DNA from 4 places in the Paenibacillus sp. GCM10027628 genome. Region 1 is predicted to be linked to each of the others. Evidence: riboswitches for the same ligand, from Rfam matches in the RefSeq annotation. Region 1 holds a riboswitch; each other region holds the start of a gene.
What was found. A riboswitch is a leader RNA that binds a small molecule or an ion and turns the genes downstream of it on or off. The one in region 1 is predicted to bind cyclic di-AMP.

Region 1 (4,385 bases):
ACGTGAAATGAATGGGCATGACATCTATTTGCGAACAGGAACGCCGATTCATCCCATGTCTCCGCTGCCCAAACTAATGTGGCTCCGCCATGATAATGCGTATTTATTTCAAAAGGCAAGCAAATTCATTTCGATCAAAGAATATGTGTTCGCCAAACTATTTGGCGAGTATGTTATCGATCATTCCATTGCGTCAGCGACCGGCATGTTGAATCTGGAAAAGCTGGATTGGGACGAGGAGGCTCTCGAGATCGCCGGGGTGTCAAGAAACCAACTGTCGAGGCTTGTACCTACGACTTTTGCATTGAAGGGGATGCATACTGTCTTCGCAGAAGAAATGGGATTTGATCCGTCCACTCCATTCATTGTCGGAGCCAGTGATGGCGTTCTGTCCAATCTTGGCGTGAACGCGATCGAACCGGGCGTAGTCGCGGCGACAATAGGGACGAGCGGCGCGATAAGAACCGTTGTGGACAAACCGGTGACCGATCCGAAAGGGAGAATTTTTTGTTACGCATTAACGGAAAAGCACTGGGTGATCGGCGGAGCGGTCAATAATGGCGGCATGCTGCTGCGCTGGGCGAGGGATGAATTCGCGGCGTCGGAAGTCGAGACGGCCAAGCGATTGGGGATCGATCCCTATGATTTATTGATGCAAATCGTTGAGAAGGTGAGTCCGGGTTCTGACGGATTAATTTTTCACCCTTATTTAACCGGCGAACGGGCACCGCTATGGAATTCGAACGCCCGGGGGTCATTCTTTGGTTTGAATATGCACCACCGGAAGGAACATATGATCCGCTCTGTTCTGGAAGGGGTCATTTTTAACCTGTACACGGTATTGTTAGCCATGGAGGAAAGCATCGGACGGCCCAAGAAAATTCACGCAACGGGGGGATTTGCCCGTGCGCCCTTATGGCGTCAAATGATGTCGGATATTTTCGATCAGGAAGTCGTTATTCCAGAAAGCTTTGAAAGCTCATGCCTGGGCGCTGTCGTCCTTGGATTAAATGCTATCGGAAAAGCAGATACGCTGGAGATCGTTGCGAATATGGTCGGTTCCACACATCAGCATCAACCCATCAGAGAGCATGCAGAGATCTATCACCAGCTGTTGCCGATTTATATCCAAATTTCGCGCAAGCTCGAAGCGGAATACGAAGCTATAGCGAAATTTCAGCAAAAACTTGTAAGAGAATAAGTGCAAGTATGCCTAAAACAAAGAGGCACCCGAGGGGGTGTCTTTTTGGCATTCGAAATTTTTGAAACTTAACTAGACTCAGGTCGTGGTTTAAGCTAAGCTTCCGGACAGTGCGTGTTGGTCCTGAAACATGTAAAATAGTCAGTATGGTTCTCTTCTTTTTGGATGAATGAGGGGGTGTCTGGTGAAAGTTCTGGACTTCGTCGAGCAATTGTTTGCGCAATATGGGTACCTGGTATTGTTAATCGGTCTGCCTTTGGATGCCATAGCGCTGCCCATACCTCCGGGAAATACGACGCTGACCTATTCGGGTTATTTATCCTATAAAGGCGTTCTCGAATGGATCCCGGCAATGGGGATGGCTTATGCTGGGTCCGTATTAGGGATGACGATCACTTACTGGATCGGATGCAAGCTGGGTATGCCGCTAATAGAGCGGTATGGAAAATGGTTGTTTTTAAAACCGGCACACTTAGAGAAAACCAAGAAATACTACGAGAAATATGGAAATAGACTGCTCCTGTTGAGTTATTTTATACCCGGACTCAGACAATTTATCGGCTATTTTGTTGGAATGATCCGTGTTCCATACCGCACCTTTGCGCTATATGCCTATATCGGCGCGGCCTTATGGGTAATAGTATTTTTCGGTATCGGATACATATTCGGTGAACAGTGGCAGTTAATTTTTATGCAAGTGGAACAATCATTGAAATACGTTCTTATTGGACTGTGTGTGGTGCTAATTGTATTCTTCCTATTGAAGTGGCGCAAGGGTAGCACGGGTTAGATGCAGGAAAGTATCGGCAATTGACGCATTCCGAGCGATTGAGTATGAGTAAAATACGCTTAATTTCCGTTAAGGCGGAAAGCGGGGGAACCATTTTTTTGGGGCGAATCATGTTTCATGTAGGGAACCATCTTTCCCGAGCCCGACAGCTAACCTCGTCAGCAATGGATGGGTCAGTCTGCTTTTTTATGCTTTTTTGCATTCACGGACCCGTGTTTACGGGTCCTTTTTGCATAGGGCTCCACCCAAATATTGGTTATTCATTTCGTACCATAAAGGAGGAGCTCATGAACCAACGTCTTAAGGCAGAACACTTGCAACAGCTTGATAGTGATCAGCAGGAGAGTCTTCGGAGTCAGTGGACGCCTCAAGAAGGTGAATATATGTTATTCGCTGATCAAGAAGAGATGATCTATTACTTAAACGGAGTCGAGAAACATAGATCACTTCCTTTGTTAAACATCGGGCAGATGATCGATTACCTTTCGGGCAGTGACGCATCGTTTAAGATGCAGTTTGACTCCGATGTATGGAAGATTTCTTTATCAGGTCAAAGTTATCAAGACGATGATCTATGCGATGTACTTTGGGAAGTGATGAAGGGAATCTTGAGCCAATGATGTGTACGCCTTTATGGCAATTGCGCCTTGGCAATAGCAAGGATATCGCTGATTTTTCCCTCAAGTTTAATGATCTTTTGTCGCTCTGGGGCGATTTGGCGGGATAGGGAGATCAGGGGGGAGAGTGAGCTCAGCACACCTGGTGCATCTCCTTTCTTCACTGCTTGTTTAAATAAACTCCATAGCGGAGTTTGGCTGGATTCGATGTCTTTAATAGCACTTTTCTTGGCTTTAATTTGTACGTTAATGGGATCGATGTCCACTAGGGTGCCGCGGATTTTTTTCATTAATTTGGACGCTTTGTCCTTAGCATCCCGCAATGCATCTTCTTTTGCTTTGATGTCCAAACGTGCTAACTGCACAGGAATTCTCATGGCGCTGGCCTGAAAACGAAGGATGCTGCTGAGGTCCTTGTTTTTCAGCAATTTGGTGGCCTCAATTTGTTTATTTAATTCGGTATAACGAGAAAATAACGGTTTGTACCGTTCTCGCGCTTGGATCGTATCGGCTTCTAATTTGTCCAGCTTGGCTGCATCGATTTCTTTGATTTGCTTATTGAGCGCGGCCTCTTTTTCCTCGTTCTCTTTGTGTAGAGCGCTAATTTTAGCCTCCCAGTCTTGATCCTGATTCTGCAGCGTAAGGAATTCGTTCACTTGCGATTTAATTTTGCTTCCCTGCGCTTGACTGGTGTTTGCAATCGTTTTGTCGAGCGATGCTTGAAGGGCTGGCGTCATCTCAAGTGAGGCAGCGGCCGCAACTGTGACTGGAATGGCTGACATAAGCGCGGTAAGTAAAACTACGAAACTAATAAATCTTTTCATCATGATTCCTCCTCCTGAACGGATAGAATGTGGCGGATTTAACGACAAAAAAAGCACCTGCAAGAAAGGCGATAAGCCTATTCTTACGGGTGCTTCCATCGTAAGCCGTCCAAATGAATTTATATGTGTAACTATACAATAGGTCTCGGCGGGTGTCAAGAGAACGGAGTTAGCGTGAAATTTGCGCTAGGGGCAAATGTACTTTAAACTAGCGGTAGATGGGAAAATAACCATAAATTATGGGAAGGAAACAAAATGATGATGAACCAGCTTTCAATAAATCAGTTAAAACAGTTTAAAAACGATATCACTCGTTTTATGATGATGTATAAATTCGCGCTGGATGAAATGGAAACAAGAATTGAAATTTTAGTCCAGGAATTCGAGATGCTGCATGAATATAACCCGATTGAGCATACAAAATCTCGCTTGAAGTCGCCGGAAAGCATTGTAAATAAACTTTTTAGAAAAGGCTGCGATATTTCATTTCCCTGTATCAGGGACAACATTAAAGACATTGCGGGATTACGCATTACTTGTTCTTTTATATCGGACATTTACTTAATAAGTGAAATGCTCAAAAATCAAAGTGACTTAAAGGTGATCGAGGAAAAAGATTACATTAAGCACCCCAAGCAGAACGGTTATCAGAGCCTCCATCTGATCATCGAAGTGCCGGTTCATATGTCGGATCGACGGGAAAGTGTTTGCATTGAAATTCAAATCCGGACGATTGCTATGGATTTCTGGGCGAGCCTGGAACATAAAATTTATTATAAATTCACCGAAGATAACCGGGCTGTGCCGGCTCGGCTGCTCGAAGAGTTAAAACAAGCCGCATATGCCGCTTCTGCGCTGGATCAGCAAATGGAACGCTTGCATAAAGAAATTGAAATCATCAAAGAAGAGCAAACCGAGATCAACGAGGAGAAGTTGAACCGAATTATTATTAA
Region 2 (4,385 bases), on a different contig from region 1:
GCCGCGAGGTTATTGTAAATTGTTTTGCGCCGCTGGACAAAGGACGCCTGGACGACTTCGAAGAAGAAGACTTCGTCCTGCACGTCGACCGGCGGGGTTTTGCGCACACGCAGCCGGATCACGGCGGAATCGACGTTCGGCTGCGGCACGAAGACCGTGCGGGGCACGATCGTGACGAGCTCCGCCTCGCAGTGAAACTGAACGGCAATGCTGAGGCTGCCGTAATCTTTGGTGCCCGGGCGAGCCGCCATGCGGTCGGCCACCTCTTTTTGAATCATCACGACGATATTCTCCAGAGGCAACTTCTGCTCCAGAAGCATCATTATGATCGGCGTCGTGATGTAGTAGGGCAGGTTGGCGACAACGCTGACGCCATCCACGCCCGCAAAATGCTGCCGGAACAGCTCCGGCAGGTCCAGCTTTAACACATCCCCATGCACGACGGTCGCATGGGGGTAAGGCTCCAGCGTCTCGCCCAGAATGGGCAGCAGACGCTGGTCGATCTCGATGGCCAGGACGCGTCCGGCCAGCTTGGCGAGCTGCTGGGTAAGCGCCCCGATGCCGGGGCCGATCTCCAGCGCGCCCTTGTCCGGGCCGAGCTCGGCGGCGGACACGATCTTATTTAAAATATTGTGGTCAATCAGAAAGTTCTGACCGAGACTTTTTTTCAACACAAGGTCGTGCCGCTTCAGAATCTCCTTCGTCTTACTCGGTGTTGCGACATCATCGGATGTCACGCGATTAGATGTATGCATCGTATAGCCCTCTTTTTATAATTAGGTTCTTCATTCACTTCCGAGCCGTGCCTCCGTATAGTTTAACACGGTTTTTCAGCCTTAACCGGCCTCGAATCGGCAATTCCGTCGCCTTATGACGGTTTTTCAGCGCTAAAGTTACTGGATGACGTTGAGGATGCCCAACTGATTGGATTTAACACGGTTTTTCCGTCTTAACCGGACTCGAATCCGTAATTCCGTCACTTTAAGACGGTTTTTCCGCGCTAAAGTCGCCGGATGACGCTGTGGATGCTCAGCTGATGGGGTTTAACACGGTTTTTCAGCGTTAACCGGCCTCGAATCGGCAACTCCACCACTTTAAGACGGTTTTTCCGCGCTAAAGTCGCCGGATGACGCTAAGGATGCCCAACTGATTGGATTTAACACGGTTTTTCCATGCTAAAGTCACTCTCGAGCCGCTTCCCACTACTTCTCATTATGTATGTTGCTTTGACGCAAACGCATTACTTCAAACACTCTAACGCCGCTTCAAACTCCTCACGCGTGATTTGAAACATCGCGCAGCGTTTATAAAATTGCTTGCCGTTGCAATAGCCGATACCGAGCGCCTTGCCTACCTCAAGCCTGCGAGAAGCCGCCTCGGGATGGACAATGAGCCCCGCCGCCATTAAATCTTCCATCGTCAGCATGGAGACGGCGCCGTCGTACTCTGTACGCAGGCTTGCCAGCGCCTGCCGAATCGTCTCGGGCGTCGCGTTCTCGACGCCGATATCGCCCTTATACGCAGCCTGCTCCTGCGTAATAAAAGCATGCTTGCAGCCGGGTACCTTGGCTGCCACAATCTTCCGGATCCGCTCACCTGCGTGATCGGGATCCGTAAAAATAATAACGCCCCTGCGCTGCTGCGCAAGCGCAATCCGCTTCAACACGGCTTGTCCGATCGCGGACCCGCCTGTTTCGATCGTATCCGCCTCGACAGCTCGGCGAATCGCTGCCGTATCGTCCTTGCCTTCTACGACGATAACTTCTTTAATCATCAATGATCCCTTTCCCTGTACGAAAGAACCTTCGGTTTCGACATCCACGGCCTTACGCTTGATTGGTATGGATCAACGCAGAAAAAGAAGAGGGATCCCCTCTTCTTTCGCCCAAGCTGAAGGCTTATAGATTCATTCTACCCGCCTAAACAGCCGTTTACTCGTTAATTCTCCGTTGGCTTCTTAGGTCCAACCACATAGACCGTATAGCCTTGCTTCGTACCAAATCTATTGGCATAGCTTTCATCTTCATAGTAAACATCAATCATCTGGCCCTTTACACCGCTGCCTGTATCTTCGGCACGGCGGAAGCCGATGCCCTCAATGTAAACCCACCATCCCAATGGAATGACCTTCGGATCGACGGCAATGGTTCTGCCTTCTGTAACGGTTGTTCCGGTGAATGTTTTACCAAACCCGGGGGCCCCTTCGGCTTTACCTGTCGATTCCGCTCCTGCTGAGTAAGCGGTCAGCTTCACATTTTTCAGGATTTGTTTATATCCAAACTTCACGCCGTTCTTGGAAATTTCATCCACGCTTGGGGATGAAGCCGACAAAACGACAACTGCGTTTTTCGTGCCCACAGCAACAACTTTATTTACACGTTCCGTTTGAACCTGTTGATCCACAACTGCTTCCGAGACTAATTTACCGTCTTCGTAAGTCTTTTCTTTCTTTTTCAGGAGTACGCCCTCTTTACCTTCTTGGACGGTTTGCTCCTTTCCTTTAAGCAGCGATGCATCGTTCTTCTTTTCTGTGTCGAACGCGATCGGCTCCGTTACTTCTTCCGTCTCTTTCTTCACACGGACGATTTTGATTTCATCGCCGGCAGATAGAGAGGCTATCGGTCCGGGAGTTACTTTATCGAGCTCCCCAAGTGCAATATGTAAATCTTGCAATGCACTTTCTACCGTTCTTGCAGTTGTGTAAACAGTGGTGGTCTTTCCATCAGCAGTCAGTTGAATTGGTGAAGCGTGAGCGATGACGATTTTCTCGCCGCCTTTGATTGTGCTTGTAAGGGCTGCGGAAATTTCATCGTGCTCACCAATCTTAATGGCTTGTTCATCCAGTAGGCGTTGCAGGACCCATTGCTTCGTATGCACAACGGTTTCTTGTCCATTCACAACCACGGATACGCTCTTGGTAGCCGTACCGTACAACAACACCAAAAACATGAAAGTCATCGCGATTGAGATCATAGCTAAGCTTAAAATCAAACGCAAGTTTTCATGCTTCCATCGCAATGCGAAGGACATGCTGGATGATCGTTTTACATGGGTCTCTGTTAATGAGATACTGCCCACTTCTTCGGTCCTCCTTCAAAGCCCCGCCGTCGAGTGTTACGCATGATCAGATTTGACGCGACTAAGTTTTTTTGTAGTAACTTAACATGTTTCCCTCCAACTTGTGCAGCGGAGTTTACCCAGTAGCAGTGCGGTCTATGCCGACTCCCCTGGTAGTCCCACCCCCTTTGCTATTCATCATCCTATGAGCTCCTGGCTGTAAATATCCTCAGAAATATGAAAAAGCCAGCAGGAAGAGGACTCTTCCCGTGGCTTAGTTTGCATGTGAAATACAAATAGCACGACAATCGTTACCCCTCTTGTACGCTTACGAGGTTAGCTGACGGATTCGGACGTGAGAGTCGCCCTACCCGATGTTTGCGAAGCAAGCACCAGGATTCACCCCTGATAATCATTCTGTTCACCCCGTCACGGATTACGTGTCCGATGGCTTACAGCGGTTCCCCCGTTCCCATAATGGAACTCAGCGAATGGAAAAATGGCAAATTGGTTATTAAGTTATTATGAAAAGTATATTACGCTGTAAATCTTCTGCTGTAAAGTTATCGATTATCGATAAAAAGGACGGAATTCAGGAATTGTGGACATTTTACTGAGCAAATATGGGTTATTGGTACGTTTTTCTCATTATAACACACGAATACGATGATTTTCATCAATCACACGCCTAAATTAGGCTAAATTTGTGAATTTGTTTATAATAAGATTGGATAAAAATGACTCATAAATACCAATAATTTGCTAAATAGGGAGGCGATGAGATGACCCCAATTTTACAAGTTGACTCTCTTTATGGGGGATATTTGCCGGGCAAACCGGTCCTGCATGAGCTCTCCTTTTCCATTCGGCAAGGAGAAATGATGGGGCTGATAGGTCTGAACGGCGCAGGTAAAAGTACGACCATTAAGAACATTCTCGGCCTTCTTAAACCTCAAAAAGGGAACATCCGTATCAATGGCCAAACTTTGACTGATGCCCCTATACCCTATCGCGCAGCTTACGCCTATGTTCCCGAAAGCCCCGAACTGTATGAAGAACTCACGATACGTGAGCATTTGGAATTGACAGCGATGGCTTACGGACTGTCGAAAGATGCTTATTTGTCGAGATCTGCTGCGCTGTTGGAAGAGTTTCAAATGAAGGACAAGCTGAACAGTTTCGCCAGCCACCTATCTAAAGGTATGAAGCAGAAGGTCATGATTATGAACGCTTTCCTAATCGAACCTTCCTTATATATCATCGACGAACCGTTTCTTGGGCTAGACCCGCTAGCCATACGTTCCTTACTGGAGCTGATGGTCAAAATG
Region 3 (4,385 bases), on a different contig from region 1:
GATTTTTTGAACTCCCGGCTTCTTCCAGTCTTTGGTGTCTTGGTACCATGACCACATGACCACTGTGAAACGATCCTGCTTGGCCAGCTCCAAAAGCGATTGGTTGTAGAAACCTCCAGGCGGACGGAACACATGGGGCGTTTGTTCGGTAATGTCAAAAATGATCTCCTGCGTCTGTTCAATTTCTTCCTTCAGCTTTTCCGGGCTGACGTGTTTGAGAAAATGATGGTCATACGTATGGTTGGCAATCTCATGGCCTTCGTTCACTTCGCGAATCGCAATTTGAGGGTACATCTGCACACGTTTGCCCAGCACGAAAAATGTTGCTTTGGCATCGTACTGCTTAAGCACGTCAAGCACTTGAGGGGTGTAGACGGGATTCGGGCCGTCATCAAAAGTTAGAGCGACAAGTTTTTGGTTCGTTGCCACATTCCAAACAACTTTGCTTTGGGGAACAGGCATGGCTGCTGTTGAAAATAGAAGGAGAACAACGAGTTGAATGAAAGTCAAAAACTTGGATACCGGTTTGCGCATGGGTTCCGTACCTCCAGAAATCGTGCAGATAAAGGCTAGTTTCTGGATTGCAAATGAAACCTATACGCAGGCGGAGAATGTTAAATATGGGAAGGTTTCAAAAGTTCATATGAGAAAAACCTGGCTAATAGCCAGGTCGTCTTTGTCAATCCGCCATCTTCTCGTCTGGAAAGATGAAAAATATAAAAAATTGGACCCATGATCCTTGGGAGCAACGTTTCAGTACGTTTGTCTCCATTTTTTAAGCATGCCCAGAATTTCATAGAAAGGGTATTCCTAACGTTTTTGTTCTGTAAAGGATTTAAACATTAACTAGTAAAAAAAGCTGAGCGTTGAAGAGTGAAATCTCCAGCGTTCAGCTTTTTTTGCATGGAACCTTTAGTTCGATACCCGATAGACCTTAATGGATTGAATGCCAAATTGTTTCAAGGATTCCTTGGAACCGGGAATGAAAATGTCAAGATGATTCCCTTTTACAGAACCGCCTATATCCGTGGCGTAAGCATACATTCCGCCAGCTGGCAGACCGTTAAAGCTATAGCCTTCGATATAAAGCTTGGAACCGAGCGGGATTACGTTAGGATCAACCGCAACCGTGCCAAGCGCTAGAGGATTACCAAGATAGTCCACAGCGCCAAAACCGCCGTTTTCGGAAGGATCAGCTGAATAGGCAGTCGCATCAAACTGTTCGTAGTCGGGAGCGTGATGATTGCCGTCTTTGCTCAAGATAGCAAGCTTACTGCCGGAGTCCCACTGAACAGGAATACTGGAAGCTTCGGATATAAAGCGAAGTGGCACATATACGCGGCCGTCCTGGTATTCAGCGTGAGATTCCATCTCCACAGAGGCATTATCAATTTTTGCTTCTTTTTGTCCTGAAGTCAACGTGATCGTGTGTTTCTCATTATTCAAAGTGACCTTGATCTGGTCTCCTTCTTTTTGCCACTGAAGGGCATATCCAAGTTTCTCGGTTACAAAGCGAATCGGGACCTGCGTTGTGTGATTCGTATCGATAAAAGGCTGTGCATCCGGAAAATGGATAAGATCATCGTTAACTTGAACTTTCACGTCCATTTCAGCCGCATGTGCCGAAAATGGTGAAATAAAGCCTCCTACCAAGACTGTGGCGAACACAGCAAGGCTCGTTAGCCCTTTGGCTACTCTATTCAATTGGTATTCCTCCTTCATGAGCCTCCGAGGTTAGTTGACGGGTTCGGGAAGAAGGTTCTCCCTAGTCTGCTTCAAGAATCAGCAAATATTCACCCCAAGTAAATCGTCCCCCGTACCGGCACTTTGTCTGTGCGCCGGACTCGGCTTCAAATAGTTTAGCACTATCGGCTTCAATGAAACAACGACCAAAATGTGGGAACCCAGAGTGGATACTGGACCTTGGTCTAGGTTGAAAAACAGTCGCGGGTCCGTTTTGACCTCGTTGGCTTTGGTTTACGATAGTAGCATGAAGGAAGCAAAGGTCGGCAGCGAGAGTGGAGTCAACGGCAATTACTCATTCGCAAGGCAACGATTTTAAAATAAATGGAACATGGGGTGCGGTAGATGAAAGTGTTGAATCGGATCGGGAAAATGGCGGAGGCTGCTTGGAACGAAGCGGAAGAGCGTTTGGATATGCATGAGCGCAACGGCGGAGCTGCAGGCACATCGTCATCGAAGGTAGCAGTCTTGGAGGAGCGCTATCAGGATGCGCTGCAGCGGGCGTTCGAGCTGCGCCGGCAAAGCGTGACCGCAGACGAGATGGCGCAACTGCGCAGCGAGCAGGCCGAGCTGGCGATGCGTGCCGGCGAGGAGGAGCTCGCACGGCTCGCGCTGCAAGAGAAGCTGCGCGAGGAAGCGGCGTGCGAGCACTACCGCGCGCAATACGCGAGCTGCCAGGACGAAGTCCTCGCGCTCGCGGAGGAGCTGCGGCTGCTGCGTGCTTCGCTTGCAGCAGAAGCGTCGCGCGGCGGCGGGGCCGCGCCGCACAGTGACGGCGTGCAGCCGCCGGGCGGGCCGCACGAGCAGGGCGCTCGCGACACGCTGCGCGAGCTGGAAGTCGCCGGCCGCGAGCTCGGCCGCGAAGCGCTGCAGGGGCTCCGCGAAGCGGGCCGCCTGTCGCGGGATACGCTGAAGGAGGCCGGCGGCAACCTTCAGCAGGAATGGCACGCACTGCGCGGCAAGCTGCAGCATGACTGGCAGCATCGCCGCGGTAATGAGCGCGACGAAGTGAACAAGCGCGGCAGGAAGTAGTTCTTTCTGCGGATTTTACAGTGACTCGCAACTGAAGCAAACAGGTGCACTTCTCAGTTCAAACGACCTTCATTTCGATGCTCAAGCCTTGCGGCGCAAGCATTTGCTTCTTGGAGGTCGTCCATTCTTATGGTATGCTAGGAAAGATGCAAAACGGGCTCATTTTGTGTAAGAAGTATAAATGGTTTCTTAAAAAGAATCATGAAAGATAAACGGCAGCCAGAGGAGGTGCAACGATGGGAGAAGAAACCAAAAACAACCGTAACCGGAATACAGCGCTAGTGCTGATTGGAGCCGGTCTTTTTTTGCTTCTGGATCATACGATTGGCTTTTTTCCCATTCTTGCGGTTGTCCTCATTCTGCTAGGCATTCATCGACTCCGCTCGCGCAGGGAACGCAAAGGCTACGTATTGATAGGCGTGGGGGCCGTTATTTTATTTGGCAATCATATCACGATTGTTTTATCCGTTGTCTTGATTTCGCTCGGTTTGTTCTTCATTCGTTCCAAGCAGGTGCATAGGGATGATTCGTACATCCAAAAGCAGAAGCTGGTGGATAGCGTCCGTCTAGGCAGGGAGCCTTGGATTTTACGCAACAGCAGTATATGGTACATTCTCGGGGAAACTTATATCGACCTGTCCCTGGCCATCCTGGAGCAAAAGGAAACGACGGTAATTCTACAAGGCGTTGTCGGCGATGTGGACATAAAAGTGCCGGATGATATCGGTGTTACCGTGACAGCCTCTGTGACCCTTGGTCAAATACAAATTGCAAGCGAGCGAGAAAGCGGCGTGTTGAATAAGCTCATGTGGCAGTCCGCCAATTATGACAATTGTGATCATCGGGTGAAACTTGTTCTGTCTTACATCGTAGGAGATATCAATATCAAAGTGTTATAGGAGGGTCATCGCGCTTTGGACGGCTATAAACGGAAATTAACGAATATGATATGGCGCAGCATGGGCGAATCGATCCTCTTCAGCTTGATTGTTTTTGGCGTCATTATTTATTTTCTCAATTCACGTGGCATGATCGAGCCTTTTCGAAACTGGCAGGAGGGCGTAACGTTCTCACTTATGGTGATTGGCGTTGTTATCGGCATCGGAGCCATCCACGGATTCTGGAGCAGCAATCGCATTACGCGTAGGCTGGAACCTTTGATGGAGACGATGATTTTACTTGAAAAAGGAACGTTCACCCGCAGCGGCTTTCAAAACGGTGAAGACGAGATCGGGCGGCTGGGGGAACAGCTTGGCCGTATTATGAAAAGGTGGGAGGAACAAGTAACCTCCCTTCAACGGCTTTCTAACGACAATGCCGAGCTCGCAGAAAAAGCGAAATTCTCGGCTGTTATTGAGGAACGACAGCGCCTGGCGCGGGAACTCCACGATGCTGTAAGCCAGCAGCTGTTTGCGATTTCGATGACAGCGACGGCAGTCGGGCGAACGCTGGACAAAGATTTCGAGAAAGCGCAGCGGCAAATCCACCTCATTGAGGAGATGGCTTCTGTGGCGCAATCCGAGATGAGGGCGCTGCTGCTGCACTTACGGCCGGTACATCTGGAGGGCAAGCGGCTCTCCGAAGGCCTTGTTGAGCTTCTGAAGGAGCTG
Region 4 (4,385 bases), on a different contig from region 1:
CCTCCTTCTCAAATGAGAGAAAGGGGGCCTTTTTACATTACGTAGCGATAAAACATATAAATCGTGTTGTTTTAACATATAATATGTGTTATTTTAATTTTAGTTCAATTACGCAGGAGGTGCTGTTAAGATGACGGAGGATAAAACAAAGAGACTTTCGGTGTACTTGCCTGAGAAGGTCAAGGCTGATTTGGAGCGGATGGCTGAGGAAACGGGGCTTTCGATGACTCAATTAATCGTCATGGCAACACATGGTTTGCTAGCCAATTATGGCGCGGTCGGCGGCTCTATCTTCGCGGACCTCTTGTCGGCTAAACAACGAATCGGCCAAGATATGGAGCAGAAACGGATCCTGCTGGATCAAGACAAACAGACTTTGCAAGACTATTACGGGGCGAGAGTGGACGAATATGAACGTATCTACAAACGTGAAGATCCCGACTATCAGCAAGGTTTGACGATGCTGGCGCAGGCGATGACGAATGTGGTTCGGGGACAGCGTGTTTTGGAGGTGGCTTGCGGGACGGGATATTGGACCCAATACGCAGCGGAAGCTGCCGATCACATTGTAGGTGTGGATATTCGACCCGAGGTGCTTCAGATCGCGAAGTCCAAGCCATGGCCTGCGAATAAGGTGTCTTTCTGCGTTGGTGATGCCTATCGTTTGGAGCAAGTCGAAGGGTCTTTCGATTGCGGTGTGGCCAACTTCTGGTTTTCGCATGTACCAAGGAACCGAATCGATGAATTTCTGGAAGGCTTCCATCGCAGACTGGGGGCAGGAGCTGAGGTTTTCCTGGGGGACAATGTGTATGTTCCCGGACGGGGCGGAGAGCTGATCCGCAAGGACGATTGTGAGGACACCTATAAAAGGCGCGAACTTGCGGACGGCTCCCAACATGAAATCATAAAAAACTATTTCAGCTACGAAGAGCTGAAAGACATTTTCAAGCCATATGCGAAGCATTTGAATATTTTCGTCGGAAGCAGTTTCTGGTATGTGAGCTACACGGTCGCGTAAATATACAAATGGGTTCCGATCGCCACCCATCAATGACCCGAAGTGAATTTCAGACCAAGTACGCCAACCAGGATTAGACTCATGAACAGAATGCGCATCAAACTAACCGGTTCATGGAGAAACAGTATACCGACAATAATCGCCCCTACGGCGCCAATTCCTGTCCAAGCCGCGTAGGCTGTGCCGATGGGCAGCGTTTTAGTCGCTATAGCGAGAAAATAAAAGCTTACAACCATCCCGGCGATCGTGATGCTTGTAGGGATAAGACGAGTAAATCCATTGGAAAATTTCAATGAAATCGCCCACACGACTTCAAAAACGCCGGCAATAACTAAATGCAACCAAGCCACTTTATCCACTCCTTTTCATAAAGCAATTAATTTGGCCACAAAAAAAGAAAAAGCCTGGAAGCAATATCGCTAAAGCGATAAGACTCCCGGGCTTTTCCCCCTCCGTGACCACAGCGTATCCGCTGTGTGTTTTCCCTTGGACCAGGCTGGCGCGAACGCCACGGAACCCTAGAAAACGACTTGGCGTTATTATATGACGCCTCACATGACATGTCAAGTTCAAGTTACAGCTAAACCCGGCTAAAAAGTGCTGGGGAAATTGGACGTCGATATTGCAAATATAAAAATAATGACAAAAAATGCGATAATGATCGCATACAACGCCGTTCCAATAATTCCGCATACGAGACCTGTAATTGCAAAGCCTTTGCCTTGCTCGCCGCGAAGCTGTATTTCTTTCGAAGCAATGCGTGAAAGCACGATGGCTATGATCCCCAAGATGATGCCCACATAAGGAATGACAATGGATAAAATACCCAACACCATAGCGGCGATAGATTTACCGTTAGTTTGTGATGATTGCGGTTGTTGTTGGAACGGGGGCTGCGTGCCGTTCAGATACGGTTCCATATAGAACCTCCTTCGAGTTTTTCAAAAAGATCTATGCCCCATTATAACCAGATCTTACCTGTGTATCTAGTGCAAGTTTCCGAAATGAATAAAAGCCCGACGGCGGCTCGATCGAGCTGGGCTTGTCTGGGCTTCATTCTTGAGTATTGCGAGAATTTTACTTGGATTGGACGGCAGTCAATTGGTTGTAAATATCATCCCAGAGTACACGTCTGGCTGATACGTACCGCTTCGCGTAGTAGGACTCGCTTAGCTTGTTTTTTACAACACCGTGATTGGTAGCGGAGTGAATGAATTCACCGTCTCCGAGGTAGATGCCTACGTGAGAAATCCCTTTACCATCGGTGTTGAAAAAGACGAGATCGCCTTTTCGAAGGTCGGATTTGTCAACCCAGTAGCCTTCTTGGTCTTGTGATTTGGAGCTGTGCGGAAGATCGATACCGAATTGCTCGAACACATAAGAGGTGAAGCCGGAGCAATCAAAGCCATTGGTCGTAGTACCCGCAAATTTATATGGGGTTCCGATTAAGCCGTCTACCGTTTCATCCAGTTTGGATTCTGCTGCAAAAACGCTACCTGCACCTATACTCAAAAACAAAACAAGACTGAAAACGAGAGCAACAACCTTTTTCAACTGCTTGTCTCCTTCCGGTGCCTACGAGGTTAGCTGGAGGGTTCGGTTGAAGGTTCCCTATGATCCCTGTCTGGCAAGATCAATTCACCCGGAATGGTTCCCCCGTTTCCCACAAAAAGTGGGAATTCGGCATGAAATATTTGGTTTTTTGATGCTAGTCCTAAGGATTCGTCATAAACATCGAAATTCCTCCTTCTCTATGCGCTATTCTATAAAAATATGTGAAATATTTCTTAAAATAGACAAAAAAAAGCCCCTTTTTTCAAGGGACTGGCATATCTTTTGAAATTTGGGCATTTTTCGCTGATTTTATTTGTTCATTTTGGCAGTCCAGAGCTGATATTGGGATGTGATCGCCCACATTTGCAAAAACATGTTGAACAGCGGATACAACTGATAGATGAGTAGTGCCACCAGGCCGGCCCAGATGTAGGTCGCTGTGACCGTAATCCCCGTCAATAGTCCCGATATGAGCAGGATAAGAAGTGCGAGTCCGAGGATCGGCAGCGAATAGCGTATGAAAGTGATAAACGTGGAAATAATGCCGATTCTAGCAGCAATCGCGAATTGCACATACATGAAAAGCAAGTTTAATAGAAAACCGTAGCTGAGCAGCCCCAAAAGCCAGGGGAGCATCTGTAGAGCCGCTTCTTCGTAAGAAGTCGTATGAGCGTATATCGTTTGCACCTTCGGGAGGAGCCAGAGGAGCGGCAGTAAGGAGAGGACCATCCGCACAAAGTAAGTGATCAGGAAAGGGAGTGTGAGCTCCTTGATTCCTTTGAAAAAGCGATAGCCAGCATTCTGGTGACGATGTGTCAGCGAGTAATAGACACCTGCGTTCAGCATGGGTGTAAGCAGCATGCGAGCGCCTAAGAGCGCGGCCAGCCACCAGAGGTAAGAGTGACTGAGATCCGTTTTGAGCAGTTGAAATTGTCCTTCGGCCAGGAAGAGCTGCATCGCCTGCTTCGGCTGACCGCCGCCAGGGAAGCGATGCATCAGCGGTACCAGCACTGACTGCACCAGCTTATAGAGCAGAGCGCCCCAGCCCATTTGGTAAAGAAATAAGGCGATGACAGCGAAAGGCTGCTGCAAGGCCGCCCTTAAGCCGGTCTTCATGTAACTTTTCAAGGCAGTCCCCCCCTAAAATATTGTGATAACTACCAAGCGACCCAGCCAAAAATCGTTTGCATGAGCTGAATGATGCCGAGATTCCAGCGAATTTTCCATTTCGGGTCGACTTCCGTTTGCATGTAATTGTTAATATGCTTGTTTTCCAGCACCAGCGAATAATTCGGATCAATCCGTACCCAATCGACTGGAGCTGTATGGGTGAGCTTGTATTCGATGCTGCTGTTGGCGCCATCCCACGTTTTGTCCAATGAGGTGCCGTCGGCAAAATGGAAGTGAATGGGGACCGCCGGAGAGTTGCCGCCGCGCTTCGAGATGAGAATCGTACTTTCGTAAGAACCGGCGCCTTTGGTCCCGTCTGGCTTGACTTGAATGCTCTCGACCGTATAGTCCATCATCATGTTGCCATACACATATTGATTGAAAAAATCGTCCCATTTCGTTTTGGTGACATCTTCAACAACCTTTTGGAAGTCCTTCGTTGAAGGATGTTTGAATTCCCATCTCTGGAAGTAGGTATGCATAATGCGATCCATCGTTTTGCTGCCGACCTGCTTTTCCATCGCTTTCAGCACCAGCTTAGCCCGGGTATACACGTTATCTGCGTATTCCCCGTGCCCTTTGTACTTCCAGGCATCCAGCTGCAGCGCATTAGGCGATGTGATATAGCTGGATTCCACAGGCA

Region 2: it holds a riboswitch for cyclic di-AMP, as region 1 does, so the genes downstream of both, ACFQZT_RS16645 (resuscitation-promoting factor) here and ACFQZT_RS20605 (hypothetical protein) in region 1, are expected to answer to the same signal.
Region 3: it holds a riboswitch for cyclic di-AMP, as region 1 does, so the genes downstream of both, ACFQZT_RS18400 (stalk domain-containing protein) here and ACFQZT_RS20605 (hypothetical protein) in region 1, are expected to answer to the same signal.
Region 4: it holds a riboswitch for cyclic di-AMP, as region 1 does, so the genes downstream of both, ACFQZT_RS07845 (C40 family peptidase) here and ACFQZT_RS20605 (hypothetical protein) in region 1, are expected to answer to the same signal.

The regions. Positions count from the first base shown of each region.
Region 1 is NZ_JBHTHA010000031.1:154-4,538, reverse strand. Features, by position in the region: gene gntK (gluconokinase) at 1-1,201, shown strand, start outside; gene ACFQZT_RS20610 (DedA family protein) at 1,386-1,991, shown strand; cyclic di-AMP (ydaO/yuaA leader) riboswitch at 2,038-2,170, shown strand; gene ACFQZT_RS20605 (hypothetical protein) at 2,279-2,611, shown strand; gene ACFQZT_RS20600 (hypothetical protein) at 2,623-3,435, opposite strand; gene ACFQZT_RS20595 (GTP pyrophosphokinase) at 3,694-4,385, shown strand, end outside.
Region 2 is NZ_JBHTHA010000018.1:12,877-17,261, reverse strand. Features, by position in the region: gene rsmA (16S rRNA (adenine(1518)-N(6)/adenine(1519)-N(6))-dimethyltransferase RsmA) at 1-755, opposite strand, end outside; gene rnmV (ribonuclease M5) at 1,241-1,774, opposite strand; gene ACFQZT_RS16645 (resuscitation-promoting factor) at 1,939-3,078, opposite strand; cyclic di-AMP (ydaO/yuaA leader) riboswitch at 3,368-3,557, opposite strand; gene ACFQZT_RS16640 (ABC transporter ATP-binding protein) at 3,840-4,385, shown strand, end outside.
Region 3 is NZ_JBHTHA010000025.1:16,936-21,320, forward strand. Features, by position in the region: gene ACFQZT_RS18395 (polysaccharide deacetylase family protein) at 1-534, opposite strand, end outside; gene ACFQZT_RS18400 (stalk domain-containing protein) at 913-1,704, opposite strand; cyclic di-AMP (ydaO/yuaA leader) riboswitch at 1,709-1,860, opposite strand; gene ACFQZT_RS18405 (PspA/IM30 family protein) at 2,089-2,775, shown strand; gene liaF (cell wall-active antibiotics response protein LiaF) at 3,012-3,674, shown strand; gene ACFQZT_RS18415 (sensor histidine kinase) at 3,690-4,385, shown strand, end outside.
Region 4 is NZ_JBHTHA010000004.1:6,474-10,858, reverse strand. Features, by position in the region: gene ACFQZT_RS07860 (methyltransferase domain-containing protein) at 131-1,018, shown strand; gene sugE (quaternary ammonium compound efflux SMR transporter SugE) at 1,048-1,368, opposite strand; guanidine-I (ykkC/yxkD leader) riboswitch at 1,450-1,551, opposite strand; gene ACFQZT_RS07850 (DUF4190 domain-containing protein) at 1,609-1,938, opposite strand; gene ACFQZT_RS07845 (C40 family peptidase) at 2,096-2,572, opposite strand; cyclic di-AMP (ydaO/yuaA leader) riboswitch at 2,576-2,714, opposite strand; gene ACFQZT_RS07840 (hypothetical protein) at 2,882-3,700, opposite strand; gene ACFQZT_RS07835 (M1 family metallopeptidase) at 3,730-4,385, opposite strand, start outside.